Regions from separate parts of the Enterococcus avium genome, predicted to be linked through region 1. Evidence: riboswitches for the same ligand, from Rfam matches in the RefSeq annotation. Region 1 holds a riboswitch; each other region holds the start of a gene.

Region 1 (4,870 bases):
TCGGATTTATATTTTAAGCTTAAGATTTAAGCGTTGTTTTTCTAATTAGAAATCGCTCCATGTATCGTCTGCAACTGTTTCGGCTTGTTTGGCTTGATTACCAGTTGAAGATTCATAGGGTTGTTGGTACGCTCGGCTCTCAGTTTCTGCTTTAGGAACAAGCAGCATAAGCAATAGATAAAGTAGAATTGGTGCGCCTTCTAAGAAAAAGCTTAGGAAGACAAAGATGACACGTACAGTCGTAGGATCAATTCCAAAATAGTCCGCAATTCCGGCTAACGTCCCTGTTAATACTCGATTGTTTTGTGATTTCGTCAATTTTTCCATTTTAATTTTCTCCTTTTCCCAAAAACACTTTTTTGGAACCCGATTTGAATGTATTTTGTTTTTCCCACTCGCGATGTGTTTTTATCTTATGTCTATATTATGCTCAATCTTCTTTGATTCGTCATAGGGCGAAAGGTGTATTTTTCATCTAGTTATTTGGTCGGAGTTTTTCTAGTTCTTCTATTTATCAGCAATTAGAGACCAAAATCATTCAAACTTTCCACTATAATATGCTAAAGTAAGTTTGGGAATTTCTTATTTTCAAGATAGTTTATAGAAAGGATGATGTACTTGATTCACATTCGTGAAATGACCCTTCAAGATAAGCCAAGACTTAGACAATTATATCTAGAAAGTCGGCGTACAACCTTTTATTGGGATGATCCCGAGTTGATGCATTTAGAAGATTTCGATCGTGACACGGAGGCTGAACTTGTCTTCGTTGCAGAAGTCGAAGAAACAGTCATTGGCTTTATTTCTTTATATGTTCCAGATAACTTCATTCATTGCCTATTTGTTGATGTCCACTACAAAGGACAAGGAGCTGGTCATCTGCTTTTGGAAGAAGCGAAGCACCACTTAGAGTTACCAATGAAACTGAAATGTTTGTCACGGAACACTTCCGCATTGGCTTTTTATGAAAAGGAAGGCTGGAAAAAAGTTCGAGAAATAAATGTGCCAGATGCTTATTGGAACATGATATATCAATGATTTAGATCCGTTCTTGTATGATACTTTTCTAAAACTTATGTAATGCAGGCTTCAGCTAGTTACTTTGAATTCCAAAAAAAGGCTTGCATTTCCACTGAAACCATGTGAAAATAAACACAATAAGTTCTTCAGGGCAGGGTTTAATTCCCGACCGGCGGTGATAGTCCGCGAGCCTTTTGGCTGACTCAGTGCAATTCTGGGACCGACAGTACAGTCTGGATGGAAGAAGAAAAGCGTGTGTTTGTTGATCCTTCAGATGACAAACCCTATTTGAATCAATCAACTACACCTTTTTCTACTTTGACTGTGCCTTGCAAATGTTGTTGTAAGGTTCTTTTTTATGTTTTAAGAAAGGTGTGTTGAAATGAAATTTACTGCAAGAAAACTAGTCATGATCGCAATTTTTGGTGCTCTCTCTTATGTACTGATGCTCTTCAAGTTCCCGCTGCCGTTTATGCCGCCCTTTATGGATTTTGATTTGGCAGGTATTCCAGAATTGTTAGGAACATTTTTGTTAGGGCCTGTTTCGGGGATCTTTATCGTGCTGATCAAGCTCTTGATCAAGCTGGCGACAGTCGGAACTGCTTCAATGTTCACCGGCGAGATTCAAAACTTTATTTTGAGTCTTAGTTTTATTTTGCCTGCCAGCTTGATTTATCAACGGTCGACCAACAAGAAAACAGCTCTAAAAGGGATGCTGGCCGGAACAGCCTTAGTGACCTTTGTGGCGTGCCTCTCAAATGTGTATTTCATCATTCCTTTTTACACCAAACTTTACGGGATGTCGATGGAAGCGATCATCGCGATGACGCAAGCAGTCAATCCGATGGTGGATAGTGTTTGGAAGCTTGTAATTATCGGGATCGTTCCCTTCAACTTGTTCAAATACGGAGTTACGACCGCAATCGTCTACTTCTCACTAGACCGTTTGCGTGCGATTTTTCTTAGACGGGAGTATTTATAAATGGAATTTCAAGCAGCTGTTGAACAATTTTATCAAAAACTTGGTCGAAAAAAGATTATGGCCTTAGCAACCAGTTTGAATGATCACGTCATGGTACGAAACGTCAGTGTCATTATTCATGAAGGCAAAATCTTGTTTAAAACCGATCAGAATTTTCGTAAAACCAAACAACTCATCGAGAATCCACAGGTGGCGATTTGCTACTGGGGTGTTCAGATCGAAGGCATCGCGGTTAATCATGGATTAGTCGCTGATCAGGAGGATGACTCCTTTCGAGCGTTGTATCAAAAATATTGGGAAAAAAGCTACAACGCTTATCCTCATAAAGACAGTGAAATCCTGATCGAAGTCGTGCCAAAACTCGTTGAGATCTGGGATCAGGATGAGGATGATCGTGGATTCCAGTTGTTTATCGATTTTGAACAGAAAACAGCAGAGATTGAACAGTATGATTAGTTACTGATATATCCAAAAATAAAGCCAAATGACTATTTACTATCAATTTTGAAAGTAAAATGGTCTTTTGGCTTTACGTTCGTTAAGTATTATTCAAAAAGACTTTACCAGCAAATTGTTGATCATTACCAATCCCCAAAACTGTTATTTTGATAAACCGTTTCTGCTAGATTACCCACGGCTTCATCATACAAGCTCTTATACTGTCGATAGTCCGCTTCTAAAACGTTTAGTGTTTTTTTATTTACCCCACTATTCTTCTTCAAGCTTTCAATCTGAAATGAGAGCGTTTGGACCTGTAACTCTAATTCCTCAAAGCTAAGCTCTTTCATTCCATTTAACTCCTTCGATTTTCTTGTAATTGATCACGACTTTTCCATTATAAAATTCCAATTCCTTCTCCGACAGCACAACCGTCTTGCTGATATCAACGAGACAGCTATTCGTATATTTCTTGATGATCGTGCCAGATAAAAAGAAGCGATCTTCATTAAAAAGAAAATCAATTCTATCTCCTATACTAAATTGCAAATTATACTCATTTTCGCGAATCTCCATTAAACTATTCGGCACCATTGTTTGACCATAACTCATCCACCTCTGTCCTCCTCGCCTTTTCAAAAGAAGCCAATTCCAGCCTATAAATGCCTCTTTCAATTCATTACTTAACTATTATTCTAACCGATAGATAAGCGTGTACTCAGGGAAATTTAATGAAAAATTAATCTTTTATTTATACAAGGAACACTGTGAATGGCATTACTGATTACCCACAAAAAAGAAGCAAACTGCGTTTACAGTTTGCTTCTTTTCGATTACTTCATGACACCCTTTAACTGCTCATACAGCTTCAGATATAACTCATAATTCTTCCGATAAATTTCTGAATTATTGGAATTGGGGGTATGGCTTCTTCTGACTTGTACTGTTTTTGCGACAGCATCTTCAAAATCTTTATAAACACCCACCGCCACACCCGCTAGCATCGCCGCGCCAAGAGTAGTCGCTGTATCGGAATTAAGTACATCAATTGGTTTATTGGTCACATCGCTCTTGATCTGAGTCCAAAGCTGGCTATTGGCTGAGCCGCCCATCGCCCGCAAACGACTCACTTCAGTACCCGCTTGCTCAGCGACATCCAAATTATGCTTCAATGAAAAGGCGACACCTTCCATACTTGCGCGAATCATATGATCTTTTGTTTTGCTGTAATCTAATCCGTAGTAAACGCCTTTGGCTTTGGGATTCCAAATAGGCGATCGTTCTCCCGCCATGTAAGGCAGAAAAACAAGTCCTTCAGACCCAGCTTTAATGTTTTCAGCTAATAGATTCATTTCTTCAAAACTAGTCGTTCCATTTTTTTCAGCGTTGATCCGTTCTGTTTGCCCAAATTGTTCTTCAACCCATTTCAGAACACCGCCTCCTCCGACTGTTCCGCCTTGCAGCAGCCAGTTTTTAGAAGTGACATGGTAGCTCAGAATCAAGCGTTTGTCGGCACGATACTTGTCCGTACAGATGCTCATCCCGCCTGCTTGACCACCCTGCTCTTGCGTTTCTCCATTAGCGATCACACCGACACCAAGCGTTCCGCAAGCAGAATCCAAACCGCCAGCAACCACAGGAATTCCCGCTGGCAAGCCACTTTGTTGCGCGGCTTCCTTGGTGACTCTACCAACGATTTCATGGCAGGCAGCGATTTCTGGCAAGATATCCTCGCGTAAATTCATTTCTTTACATAGCTCTCTATCCCAAGCTCCTTTTTTCATATCAAAACATTGATAGCCATAACCTTGAGAGATATCTTGGGTGATTTCTCCAGTCAATTTATATACGATATAGCTGTTGGATTGTAAAATCTTTGCGGTTTGTTGGTATAGCTCAGGCAAATGATCACGATACCATAGAACCTTTGGCAATGTATAAGAAGGTTGAAGCGGATTTCCGCTGAGATTGAATAGTGTTTCTTCTCCGATCGTACACTTCAAATTTTCACATATTTCCTGCGCTCGTGTGTCCATCCAGATTGGGGTATTACGCAAAAGCGTCCCATCATTTGAAATGGGAATCGCTGACCAGCTTTGTCCGTCGACCCCGATGCCGACGATTTTTTCTGGTTGAATTTTTGACTTGTCCAATAGCTCCTTTATTGATTGACAGACCCCTTGCCACCAATCATCAGGGTCTTGCTCGACCCATCCCTCTTGCAGATGAAAAACAGGATAGGTTTTGGTTGCTTGAGCCACAGCCTCTCCATTCTCAGTAAATACAGCTACCTTACAAGATGAAGTACCAATATCAATACCTAGTAGATACATCTTTTCTACCTCCTACTAACAGATAACATCTTACTTACTTATTATCTCTTTTCTCTTTATAGAAGGAAAGGTGTTTTCTATTTGGGATATACTCAGT
Region 2 (4,870 bases), on a different contig from region 1:
GTGAATATTTGGTTATGGCCGCAACCTTAATGTCAATCAAAAGTCAGATGCTTTTGCCTAAGCCTGAGGTGGCATTTGAGTATGATGACGAAGAAGGAGAAGATCCACGAGACGCTCTAGTCCAGCAATTATTAGAATACCGAAAATATAAGTATGCTGCTTCGGTATTGTCGGAAAAGGAAGAAGAGCGTAGCTTGTTTTATACAAAAGCCCCCATGGATCTTTCCGAATATGAGGAAGAAATCTTACCTTTACCGAAAAATCAATTGAATACCATCGATCTCTTTTTAGCCTTGCATGATGTTTTACAACGAAAGAAAAGAAATCAGACAATCGAAACAACTGTAACCGCCGAGACGATTACGGTTGACCAAAAAGTGAATGAGATTGGTCGTCGATTAGAAAAATTATCTGAGAATGAAGGCTTACCACTAGAGTCTTTTTTTGTGCAGTATACCAAGGATGAAATGATCACAACCTTTATGGCGTTGTTGGAATTGATGAAAAAAGGTCAAGCTACTGCAACTCAGGAAGAAACATACGCACCAATTTTGATTTTTAAAGGAGTAATTGTATGAATCAATTAAGCCAGATTGAAGCGATGCTTTTTGTGGTAGGTGAAGAAGGGATTAGTTTAGAAGAACTGGCCTTTACTTTAAAACGCCCTACTCCGGAAATCTATCAAAACATTATAGATCTGAAGGAATCATATGAAACGAATGCTGCTTCCGCATTAACCCTGTTAGAGGTTGGAAATCACTTTGTTTTAAGCACGAAAAAGGAGTTTGCTCCTTTGTTAAAAGAATTTGCACGTTCTCCAATGGCTAACCGTTTAAGTCAAGCAGCTCTTGAAACACTTTCGATCATTGCTTACAAACAGCCAGTGACACGATCAGAAATTGATGAACTGCGCGGGGTGCAATCAAGCGGAGCAGTTCAAACATTAGTAGCACGACAGCTGATCGAAGAAAAAGGGCGTGTTGATGGTCCGGGTCGTGCAATTTTATATGGAACCAGCGCTTATTTCATGGACTATTTTGGATTAAAAGATATGGAAGAACTGCCGGATGTACAAAAGATGGAAGCAGATCTAGCTGATGAGGATGAACCATTAGATTTATTTTATGATCGCTTTAAAGAAGAGGATGGACAATAAATGGAAAGATTACAAAAGGTTATCGCCCACGCAGGAATTGCATCGCGTCGCAAAGCTGAAGAGTATATTACTGGCGGTCGGGTTAAAGTAAATGGTGAGGTTATAAAGGAGCTTGGAACAAAAGTAGGTAAGAAAGATATTGTCGAAGTTGATGGTGTACCAATCTATCAAGAGGAGCCCGTGTATTATTTATTTTATAAGCCTCGCGGTGTAATCTCAGCCGTTAGTGATGATAAAAACCGAAAAGTTGTGACAGACTATTTTGCAGCTGTTCCAGAAAGAATTTATCCTGTGGGACGTTTGGATTATGATACGTCGGGTATTTTAATTCTTACGAATGATGGTGACTTTTCACAACGATTAGCTCATCCAAAGCACCAAATCGACAAGGTGTATGTAGCTAAAGTAAAAGGATACGCAGAGAAAAGAGCTCTTTTACCATTGACCAAAGGTATCCGCATTGAGGGAAAGAAAACAGCACCGGCTCGTTTTGAAATCCTTTCAGCAGATAAAAAAGCCGAAACAAGTATCGTTGAATTAACGATCCACGAAGGCCGAAACCACCAAGTCAAAAACATGTTAGCAGCAGTTGGTTTGCCGGTTCAGAAATTAAAGCGAGAACGTTATGGTGATTTAACTTTACATGGATTGCGTCCTGGAGAGTATCGTCGTTTAAATACAAAAGAAATCAATACGTTGTTGAATCAGTCAAAATAGAAAATCATTTACTTGTTTTTTGAAAGTAAACTTGTTATAGTTAATTCACAATAAAAAAATAATTTATGGTTCGTCTTCAGGGGCAGGGTGAAAATCCCGACCGGCGGTGATAGTCCGCGAACTGCGCAAGCAGCCGAATCGGTGAGATTCCGATACCGACAGTACAGTCTGGATAAAGAAGATAGAGCTTATTTGAGTGAGATTGTATTCAAGTAACTCTATGCTTTTTTCTGAAGCATAGAGTTTTTTTGTGTCAAGGTCTGGCTCAAATGGTTCGTTGAAGATGATTCCGAAACGGAGGATTTCATATGAAGAACTTACGGTTACAAAAAATGACGGCAGTGGCAGTGGCAGCAGCAATGGGATTAATTTTACAACTTATCGCATTCCCCATTCTCCCTATGTTTCCTTTTCTAAAGTTAGACTTTAGCGATATTCCAGTGTTGATTAATATGTTTATCTTTGGACCATTAACGGGGATTGCAACAGCTTTTATTCGTTCATTGCTGCATTTGACAATGACCGGTTTTTCGATCGATAATTTAATTGGAGACTTTGCTAGTTTCTTCGCCTCAACTTTATATACCTTACCGATTTTTCTAATGTTTAGAAAAAGAACAACTTCGAAACGGATTTTAGGTTTAGGATTAGGTATCTTGGCGATGACGATTTTTATGAGTATTGCAAATTACTTTGTGATTACGCCGCTTTATTTGAAGGCATTTGGACTTTCAGCCGGACAAATGCTAGGAATGGGATTAGGACGCTATATTTTAGTAGGGATTGTTCCATTCAATATTCTTAAAGGTATATCTGTTAGCGTTGTTTTCTTAGTCTTACACGCCAAGTTATTACCGTGGTTATCGAAAAAGACGATGACCTCGCAACATCATTCAGTTTAGTTAAAAAATCTCAGACAATTTTGTCTGAGATTTTTTTGAAATTTGCTTGTTTTCGTGTACTTTTTTTAAAGTATGTTATCATTAATTTTGATATAAGATAGCATGAGACGGGCATCGTTTGGCTGACTGAATAACCGCCGCTTGTTGATCTTCAGGGATAAACTCGTGATTGGCTTCAGGCTCTCCAACAAATAGGACGAGACCGTCGTCAGTATAATCAAATATTTCTGGAGCGATCGTTTGGCATAACCCGCAAGCGATACAGCGCTCAGGAATGATTTCGCATTTCATTTTTTCACCTTCCACAGGAGATTTTACTATGACTTTTTTTATTCTAACGTTATTTCAATCTGGCTACAAGATAAGAACCTCGACTTTGTATCATTTATTGGTTGGAAAGCGAACAAGTTCTGTCTTGCTGCACGGTTTTTTTTATCATAATTTAATTTATTTAGGAGCGCTGCCAAATTTACAGGATGCTGACTTTCAGAGAGAACTTAAGAAATTAGTTGCTGCTGATTGGATTATCATCGATAAAGGCTTTGGGATGCTGACCTCTCGAGGCAAGAGGCAATTAGCTGAAAGAAAGTATGATCTTAATGGATTGGATAATTTACGTTATGGTCGCACACGGGAGAATTCTTGGCAACTGCTTCTATTTGCGGTGCAGGTCATTAGTCATTTATCTTATGGTAAAAAAGAATACATACCAATTGAAAATCGACCTTTCTATTTACAGCAGATCAAAAAATGGTTGGTGGGTTCTGGGCCAAATTTAGTCAAACACTTCCAGCAAGAATTACTGACGATTTTTCAACAACTGCCTTCCGAAGAAGCTGATTTTTTAGCTAATCAGTTTTCTGGCTATGATTTTCAAGGGAAGACAGCCTTTCAATTATTACCTGAAAAATACCAAAATGCTCCATGGAATCAACTTTTTCGACAGCATGCAATTGATCTTTTTTTGGCTCAGGTAAAAAAAGGAGAGCTGGCTAGATTATTATCAGCGTTGGATCAGCAGAATCTTAATAAAAGTATGTTGAAAACCAGAGAATACTTTCTAGCTGGTAAAACAGAAGCTGAAATTTTACGACTTCGACATTTAAAGCAAGGTACGATTAATGATCATTTTATTGAATGGGCTTTGTTAGAGAAAGCATTTCCCTTTGAACGATTCGAGCTGCTTGAATTTAACCAGTTAAGCAGTGAAGAGGTACTAGATCAACGATACCAAGAGTATGACATACCGTATTTAAATTTTCGTTTGTCACAAATTTATTATTTGAGGGAAAAACAATGGACTTAACACAATTATTAAGAGAAAAATTTCATCATGATCAGTTCAGACCTGGCCAGCAGGAAATTATTGAGACGATCCTAAATGGAGAATCAGTGTTAGGAATGTTGCCGACAGGAACTGGCAAATCATTGTGTTATCAACTGCCTGGTTATTTAATAGATGGGACAGTAATCATTATTTCACCGCTTATTTCTTTAATGGAGGACCAAGTAGCTCAGTTACAGCGACTTGGCGAAAAAAGAGCTGTGGCGCTCAATAGCTTGCTTTCTTCTTGGGAGAAGCAATGGATTTTAAGTGAAATTCACCATTATAAATTTATTTTCATGAGTCCAGAAATGTTTTTGAGTAGCGAGGTCCAAAAGGCTTTACAGGCTGCAAGATTAGCGTTGATCGTGGTGGATGAAGCTCATTGTATCTCTCAGTGGGGAATCGATTTTCGACCAGAATATCTGAAAATAGCCGATGGTATTAAATTCATTGGCGGCCCTTTAGTTTTGGCATTGACAGCAACGGCTACACCGGCAGTTCGAATGGATATTCAAAGGCTATTGTTTAGAGAAAATCAAGCAAAGGAATTTATTTTTTCTGTTGACCGTCCTAATATCAGTTACTTTGTCTACCAAAAGACTAAATTGGAAAAGCTACAAGAACTGATAACGACCTTAGAGGGTTCCGGTATTATTTATTGTGCTACTCGAAAAAAAGTTGAAGAACTGTATCAAACGTTTAAACACCAGCACGCGATTGCCTATTATCATGGTGGTTTAAGCGGTCAAGAACGACGAATGCTTCAGC
Region 3 (4,870 bases), 970 kb from region 1:
TGACTTAACGACATCAGTAATTATTACGAATTCGAATAATTATGTAGCGATTGGTTCAACCAAAGATAATCATATTGAAACAAACAGCAGCTTATTATTTTTGCTGACGAATTCAGCAATTTAAACAACCCAAGAAGTGCAGATGAGCTGTATTCTGATAAACATCATGTATTTGAAAAAGTATGAAGGAGCTAAAATTATATGAAAAAATTTGATGAAAACTTTTGGTGGGGAGCTTCTTCCTCAGCCTTTCAAATAGAAGGAGCTTGGGATGAGGACGGCAAAGGGGAATCTGTTACTGACCACAATTCATTTACCCGTTCTGCTCAACAGGCGGACACAAAAGTAGCGAGTGATTTTTATCACCGTTATGAAGAAGATATCAAGCTGATGAAAGAATTAGGATTAAAAACGTATCGCTTCTCGCTTTCATGGGCGCGCATTATTCCTGATGGAGACGGTGAAGTGAATGAACGAGGAATAGCCTTCTATAATAAGGTCATCGATTGCTTGATTGAAAATGAGATTGTTCCTTTTGTGACCTTATATCATTTTGATTTACCTTATGCGCTTGCTGTAAAGTATAATGGATGGGAGGCACGAGCTTGTGTGGATGCTTTTAGACGATATGCCCAAGTATGCTACCAAGCGTTTGGTGATCGAGTGAAGCACTGGCAAGTGAATAATGAACAAAACTTGATGATTCGCGTGGACGAACGAATGAATATGTACGATGTGAAGCCAGAGGACCGAGAACGTGTTCGGGCGCAAATGGATTATCACATGTTTGTGGCTCATGCCCATGCGACGAATGATTGCCATGAAATGATTCCAGGCAGCAGCATCGGACCAGCAGTTTCATCAACGATGACCTATCCGGCTTCCAACAAGCCGATGGATATTTGGGCAGCTAAAATGAATGATAATTTTAAAACAAATTATGCGTTGGAAATGTATTGCTTCGGACAATATCCTGGTTATTATCAAACTTATTTAGAAAAGGCAGGCATTGCACCAGTTATACTACCGGAAGATAAAACGATTCTTAATGCGGCAAAACCAGATTTTATTGCGCTGAATTACTATCGGACACTCGTAGCTAGCTATTTGCCAGCTGATGAAACGCACCCATTCGGAACCCGGGAAAAAGATGTTGATTTTGATCTGTATGGATACTTCCGAGTGGAGAAAAACCAACATTTAATCGCTACAGAATACGGTGCACAAATTGATCCAATGGGGTTACGGCTGGTCCTGAATGAGTATTATCGTCAATTCCGATTACCGTTGATTATTACTGAAAATGGATTAGGGACAGCGGATGTGTTGACTGAGGATGGAAAAATTCATGACCAATATCGAATTGATTATCTTCGCGATCACATTGCAGCTTGTTATGATGCGATTCAAGACGGAGTTGAATTATTCGGTTATTGTCCGTGGTCAGTGATGGACATATTAAGTTCCCATCAAGGCTTTAAGAAGCGTTATGGATTTATTTATGTAAATAGAGCGGATCACGATTTAAAGGATTTAAGACGAATTCCTAAGGATAGTTTTTATTGGTATCAAAACGTGATTCAAAATCACGGGCTGACAGATTAGAGAAAAGATAAGGCGGTGAGCCAATGCAGGTGCTAAAAGTGATGAATAATTCTCTCGTTTTAGCCTTAGATGAAGCAGGGACTGAATGCATTTTAATGGGAAAGGGCATTGGGTATAACAAAGCGATCGGTCATGAAATACAAGACGATGAAATCGAAAAGGTGTTTATTTTAACAGATAACAAAATGCTAACCAACTTTGTTCAATTAGCCAGCACCCTGGATGATACCTATATAAACTTGGTGAAAAAGATTATCGATCATGCCGCTACCAGCTATCAAATAGAGGTAAAAGACTACCTCTATTTGTCTTTATCCGATCATATCTCATTTGTCGTAAAGCGTCTCAAGGAGGGAAACGTAGGTGAAAACTTCAATTATCCTGATGTGATGCTCTACCACAAAAATGAATATCGTATCGGCAGGTATGCAGTGGATTTAATAAACAAAGAGCTTCAAATTCAACTACCAGATAGTGAAGCTACAGCCATTGGACTTCATTTTGTTAACGCCAAGCTGGAATCTTCCTCCCATCAGAGAGATCAGAGTATTACCAAACTGATGAATAATTTTGAAAAAATCGTTCAAAGAATCGTAGGCGGAAAAATAAACCGTGATACCTTTACTTATTCTCGCTTTTTGACCCATCTAAACTATTTCAGTGAACGAGTCTATGAGGGAAATCTCTTTCCTGATGAGGATAAGGAAGAGCTGTACCAAACGTTAGCCGTAAAAATGACCAAAGAAGTTGCTATTATCAGAGCCTTTGAAATTTTTATCTCTAAGGAATACGGCTTGGATATCACAAAACAAGAGAAAATCTATTTACTCGTCCATCTTCATCGAATTGTGGAGGAACAGGAACGAGAAAGGGAAAAAAGTATTTGAAATAACTAAATGGATTGTTTGGGAAAAATCGTTGATCAATTCTAGATCAGAGAAACAAATTAATCGTGGTTCAACTATCGGAAGTGGTAGTTGAATCACGATTTTCTGTATTTTTATAGTGAAACATTTCCGTCAAGTAAATGATCTTCCCCAACAGAGTCAGTTCATATTGCAAAGTTTTAGCTCTTGTAGGTTGGCACTTAGGAAACGACAATCAAATGAAATACTAAAGATAATTCCATATAGAATAATCTTGAATAGAATTATTCTGAATGGAATAAATATTACGCACTAACGGCTAATGATATACATTTTCTCACAACGGTCAATTAGATCATAAATCTCATTGCAATCCGTCTTCTTAAGATAGTTCATTGTATCTGCTAAGGAACTTAGAATAGTTGACTTGGAAGCAAAGGTTAATTTCTGCGGGAACTGGTGAAATGAGTAAACGCTATGGGTTTATTTATGTGGATCGTGATGACCAAGGAAGGGGATCGTTAAAACGCAGCAAGAAGAAATCATTTGACTGGTATAAGCAGGTGATAGCAAGTAACGGAGAGAATTTAAAATAACGGTTTAATGATCTGTTTTTCTAGAGATTATAATTGATGTTTTTTGTTATTTTAAAATTATTCTGTTGACGATTCAAAAAAAGAATAGTAGTATTTTTCGTGAATTGAATAGTATTCTTCGGGGCAGGGTGTAATTCCCGACCGACGGTGACAAGGCGTGCCTTGAAGTCCGTGACCCGCATTTTTTGCGGTTGATCCAGTGTGAGTCTGGAACCGACAGTTAAAGTCTGGATGGGAGAAGAAAAACTTATCTGAAATATGATGGGGAAGGTCTATCCTTTTTTCATTATGGTTTCTTTGAGTTTATCTGTTACGGCCTCGTGTATGTGCTTACACGAGGTCTTTTTTTTGGCAGTTTTTCTTCCTGCTTCAGCAGGTTAGAAAAATGCTATGCGTAACGAGAATAGAATTATTTTTCCCGTTTTTTGAAAAAAATAATACGATAAAGCGAAATAGCTGTTTGGAAAGGAGGAATTGGTATGCATGAAAAATTTATGCGGCTTGCGATCAAGGAAGCGTTAAAGGGCAAAGGCAAAACCTTTACGAACCCCTTAGTTGGCGCAGTGATTGTCAAAGATGATCAGGTGATCGCAAAAGGCGCGCACTTAGCTTATAGTCAGCCTCATGCTGAAAAAAATGCGCTGACATCATGTGAAACTCCCGAAAAACTATTAAATTCAACACTCTATGTCACGCTGGAACCGTGTCATCACTATGGCAAGCAGCCGCCATGTACCCAAGCAATTCTAGAAAGTGGGATCAAACGGGTAGTCATCGGACAACTTGATCCGAATCCCCTCGTGGCAGGAAAGGGAAAACAGTATTTAGAAGAGCAAGGGCTTGAGGTGGTTACAGGGGTTTTAGAGGAGGAGGTTCGAAGTCTGAATCGTCATTACAATTTTTATCATGAGCAGCAACGGCCGTTTATCACGTTGAAGCAGGCCATGACCTTAGATGGGAAAATTGCGTTAGCTGGTCAAAGAACACCCTTAACAGGAGAAGAAGCATGGGAACGAGTTCGTAAAGAACGGGGGGATTATCAAGCGATTTTGATTGGAAGTCAAACCGCTTTGATCGACAATCCAACCTTAGGAACGACCGACGAAGATAAATTTCCTCCTTACCGAGTGGTCTTGGATCGAAAAGGAGAAGTATTGGCCCATAAGGAACTCGCACTTTTTCAAGCTGACAGCAGTCCGGTGCTCATTTTCACCGAAAGGGATGAAGAGATTCCTCTGCCTGAGCATGTCGAAGTCATTCGAAATCAGGCTCTTTCCCTGTCTTTTGTTGTGACAGAATTAACCAAAAGAAACCTTCAATCCCTTTATGTTGAAGGCGGTGCTGCTATCCATGATGCCTTTTTAGCAAGCGGCTATTGGGATGAGCTGGTTACCTATCTTGCGCCGAAAATTATCGGCGGGAATGGCACAGCTAGTTTTACCGGCACACGCTTAGTGGAGCAGGTGACTGCACTAAGCGACATATCAATTGAACAATTGGGATCAGACATTCGAATCGCCGGAAGGAGAGTGTAGCAGATGTTTACAGGACTTATTCAGGAAAAGGGCAAACTGACACGAATCATTCCTCGTGGAAGGACCATTCTGTTAACCTGCCGAGCGTCTAAAAAACTACTAGCAGATTATCAGATTGGCGATAGTATGGCGATCAATGGTGTGTGCTTGACCGCTGTCAAAAAATCAGAGCAGGAATTTACGGTTGAAATTATGCCAGAAACGTATCAACGAACGTCTTTTTCAAAGGCAAAAGTTTCTGACGAAGTAAATTTGGAACGTGCGTTAG

What was found. A riboswitch is a leader RNA that binds a small molecule or an ion and turns the genes downstream of it on or off. The one in region 1 is predicted to bind FMN.
Region 2: another riboswitch for FMN. It lies ahead of AUF14_RS07300 (ECF transporter S component); the one in region 1 lies ahead of AUF14_RS21645 (ECF transporter S component).
Region 3: another riboswitch for FMN. It lies ahead of ribD (bifunctional diaminohydroxyphosphoribosylaminopyrimidine deaminase/5-amino-6-(5-phosphoribosylamino)uracil reductase RibD); the one in region 1 lies ahead of AUF14_RS21645 (ECF transporter S component).

The regions. Positions count from the first base shown of each region.
Region 1 covers NZ_NBSL01000003.1:1,257,384-1,262,253, forward strand. Annotated here, with positions in the region: gene AUF14_RS21635 (PspC domain-containing protein) at 46-327, opposite strand; gene AUF14_RS21640 (GNAT family N-acetyltransferase) at 610-1,038, shown strand; FMN riboswitch at 1,159-1,273, shown strand; gene AUF14_RS21645 (ECF transporter S component) at 1,403-2,002, shown strand; gene AUF14_RS21650 (pyridoxamine 5'-phosphate oxidase family protein) at 2,003-2,458, shown strand; gene AUF14_RS21655 (hypothetical protein) at 2,584-2,790, opposite strand; gene AUF14_RS21660 (DUF2187 domain-containing protein) at 2,777-3,052, opposite strand; gene xylB (xylulokinase) at 3,274-4,773, opposite strand; gene xylB (xylulokinase) at 4,804-4,870, opposite strand, start outside.
Region 2 covers NZ_NBSL01000002.1:1,422,667-1,427,536, reverse strand. Annotated here, with positions in the region: gene AUF14_RS07315 (segregation/condensation protein A) at 1-578, shown strand, start outside; gene scpB (SMC-Scp complex subunit ScpB) at 575-1,156, shown strand; gene AUF14_RS07305 (pseudouridine synthase) at 1,157-1,873, shown strand; FMN riboswitch at 1,942-2,060, shown strand; gene AUF14_RS07300 (ECF transporter S component) at 2,182-2,775, shown strand; gene AUF14_RS07295 (ferredoxin) at 2,857-3,066, opposite strand; gene AUF14_RS07290 (helix-turn-helix domain-containing protein) at 3,095-4,081, shown strand; gene AUF14_RS07285 (RecQ family ATP-dependent DNA helicase) at 4,072-4,870, shown strand, end outside.
Region 3 covers NZ_NBSL01000003.1:285,220-290,089, reverse strand. Annotated here, with positions in the region: gene AUF14_RS17070 (beta-glucoside-specific PTS transporter subunit IIABC) at 1-124, shown strand, start outside; gene AUF14_RS17065 (glycoside hydrolase family 1 protein) at 202-1,605, shown strand; gene AUF14_RS17060 (PRD domain-containing protein) at 1,629-2,492, shown strand; partial or broken gene AUF14_RS17055 (family 1 glycosylhydrolase) at 2,912-3,067, shown strand; FMN riboswitch at 3,178-3,314, shown strand; gene ribD (bifunctional diaminohydroxyphosphoribosylaminopyrimidine deaminase/5-amino-6-(5-phosphoribosylamino)uracil reductase RibD) at 3,547-4,602, shown strand; gene AUF14_RS17045 (riboflavin synthase) at 4,606-4,870, shown strand, end outside.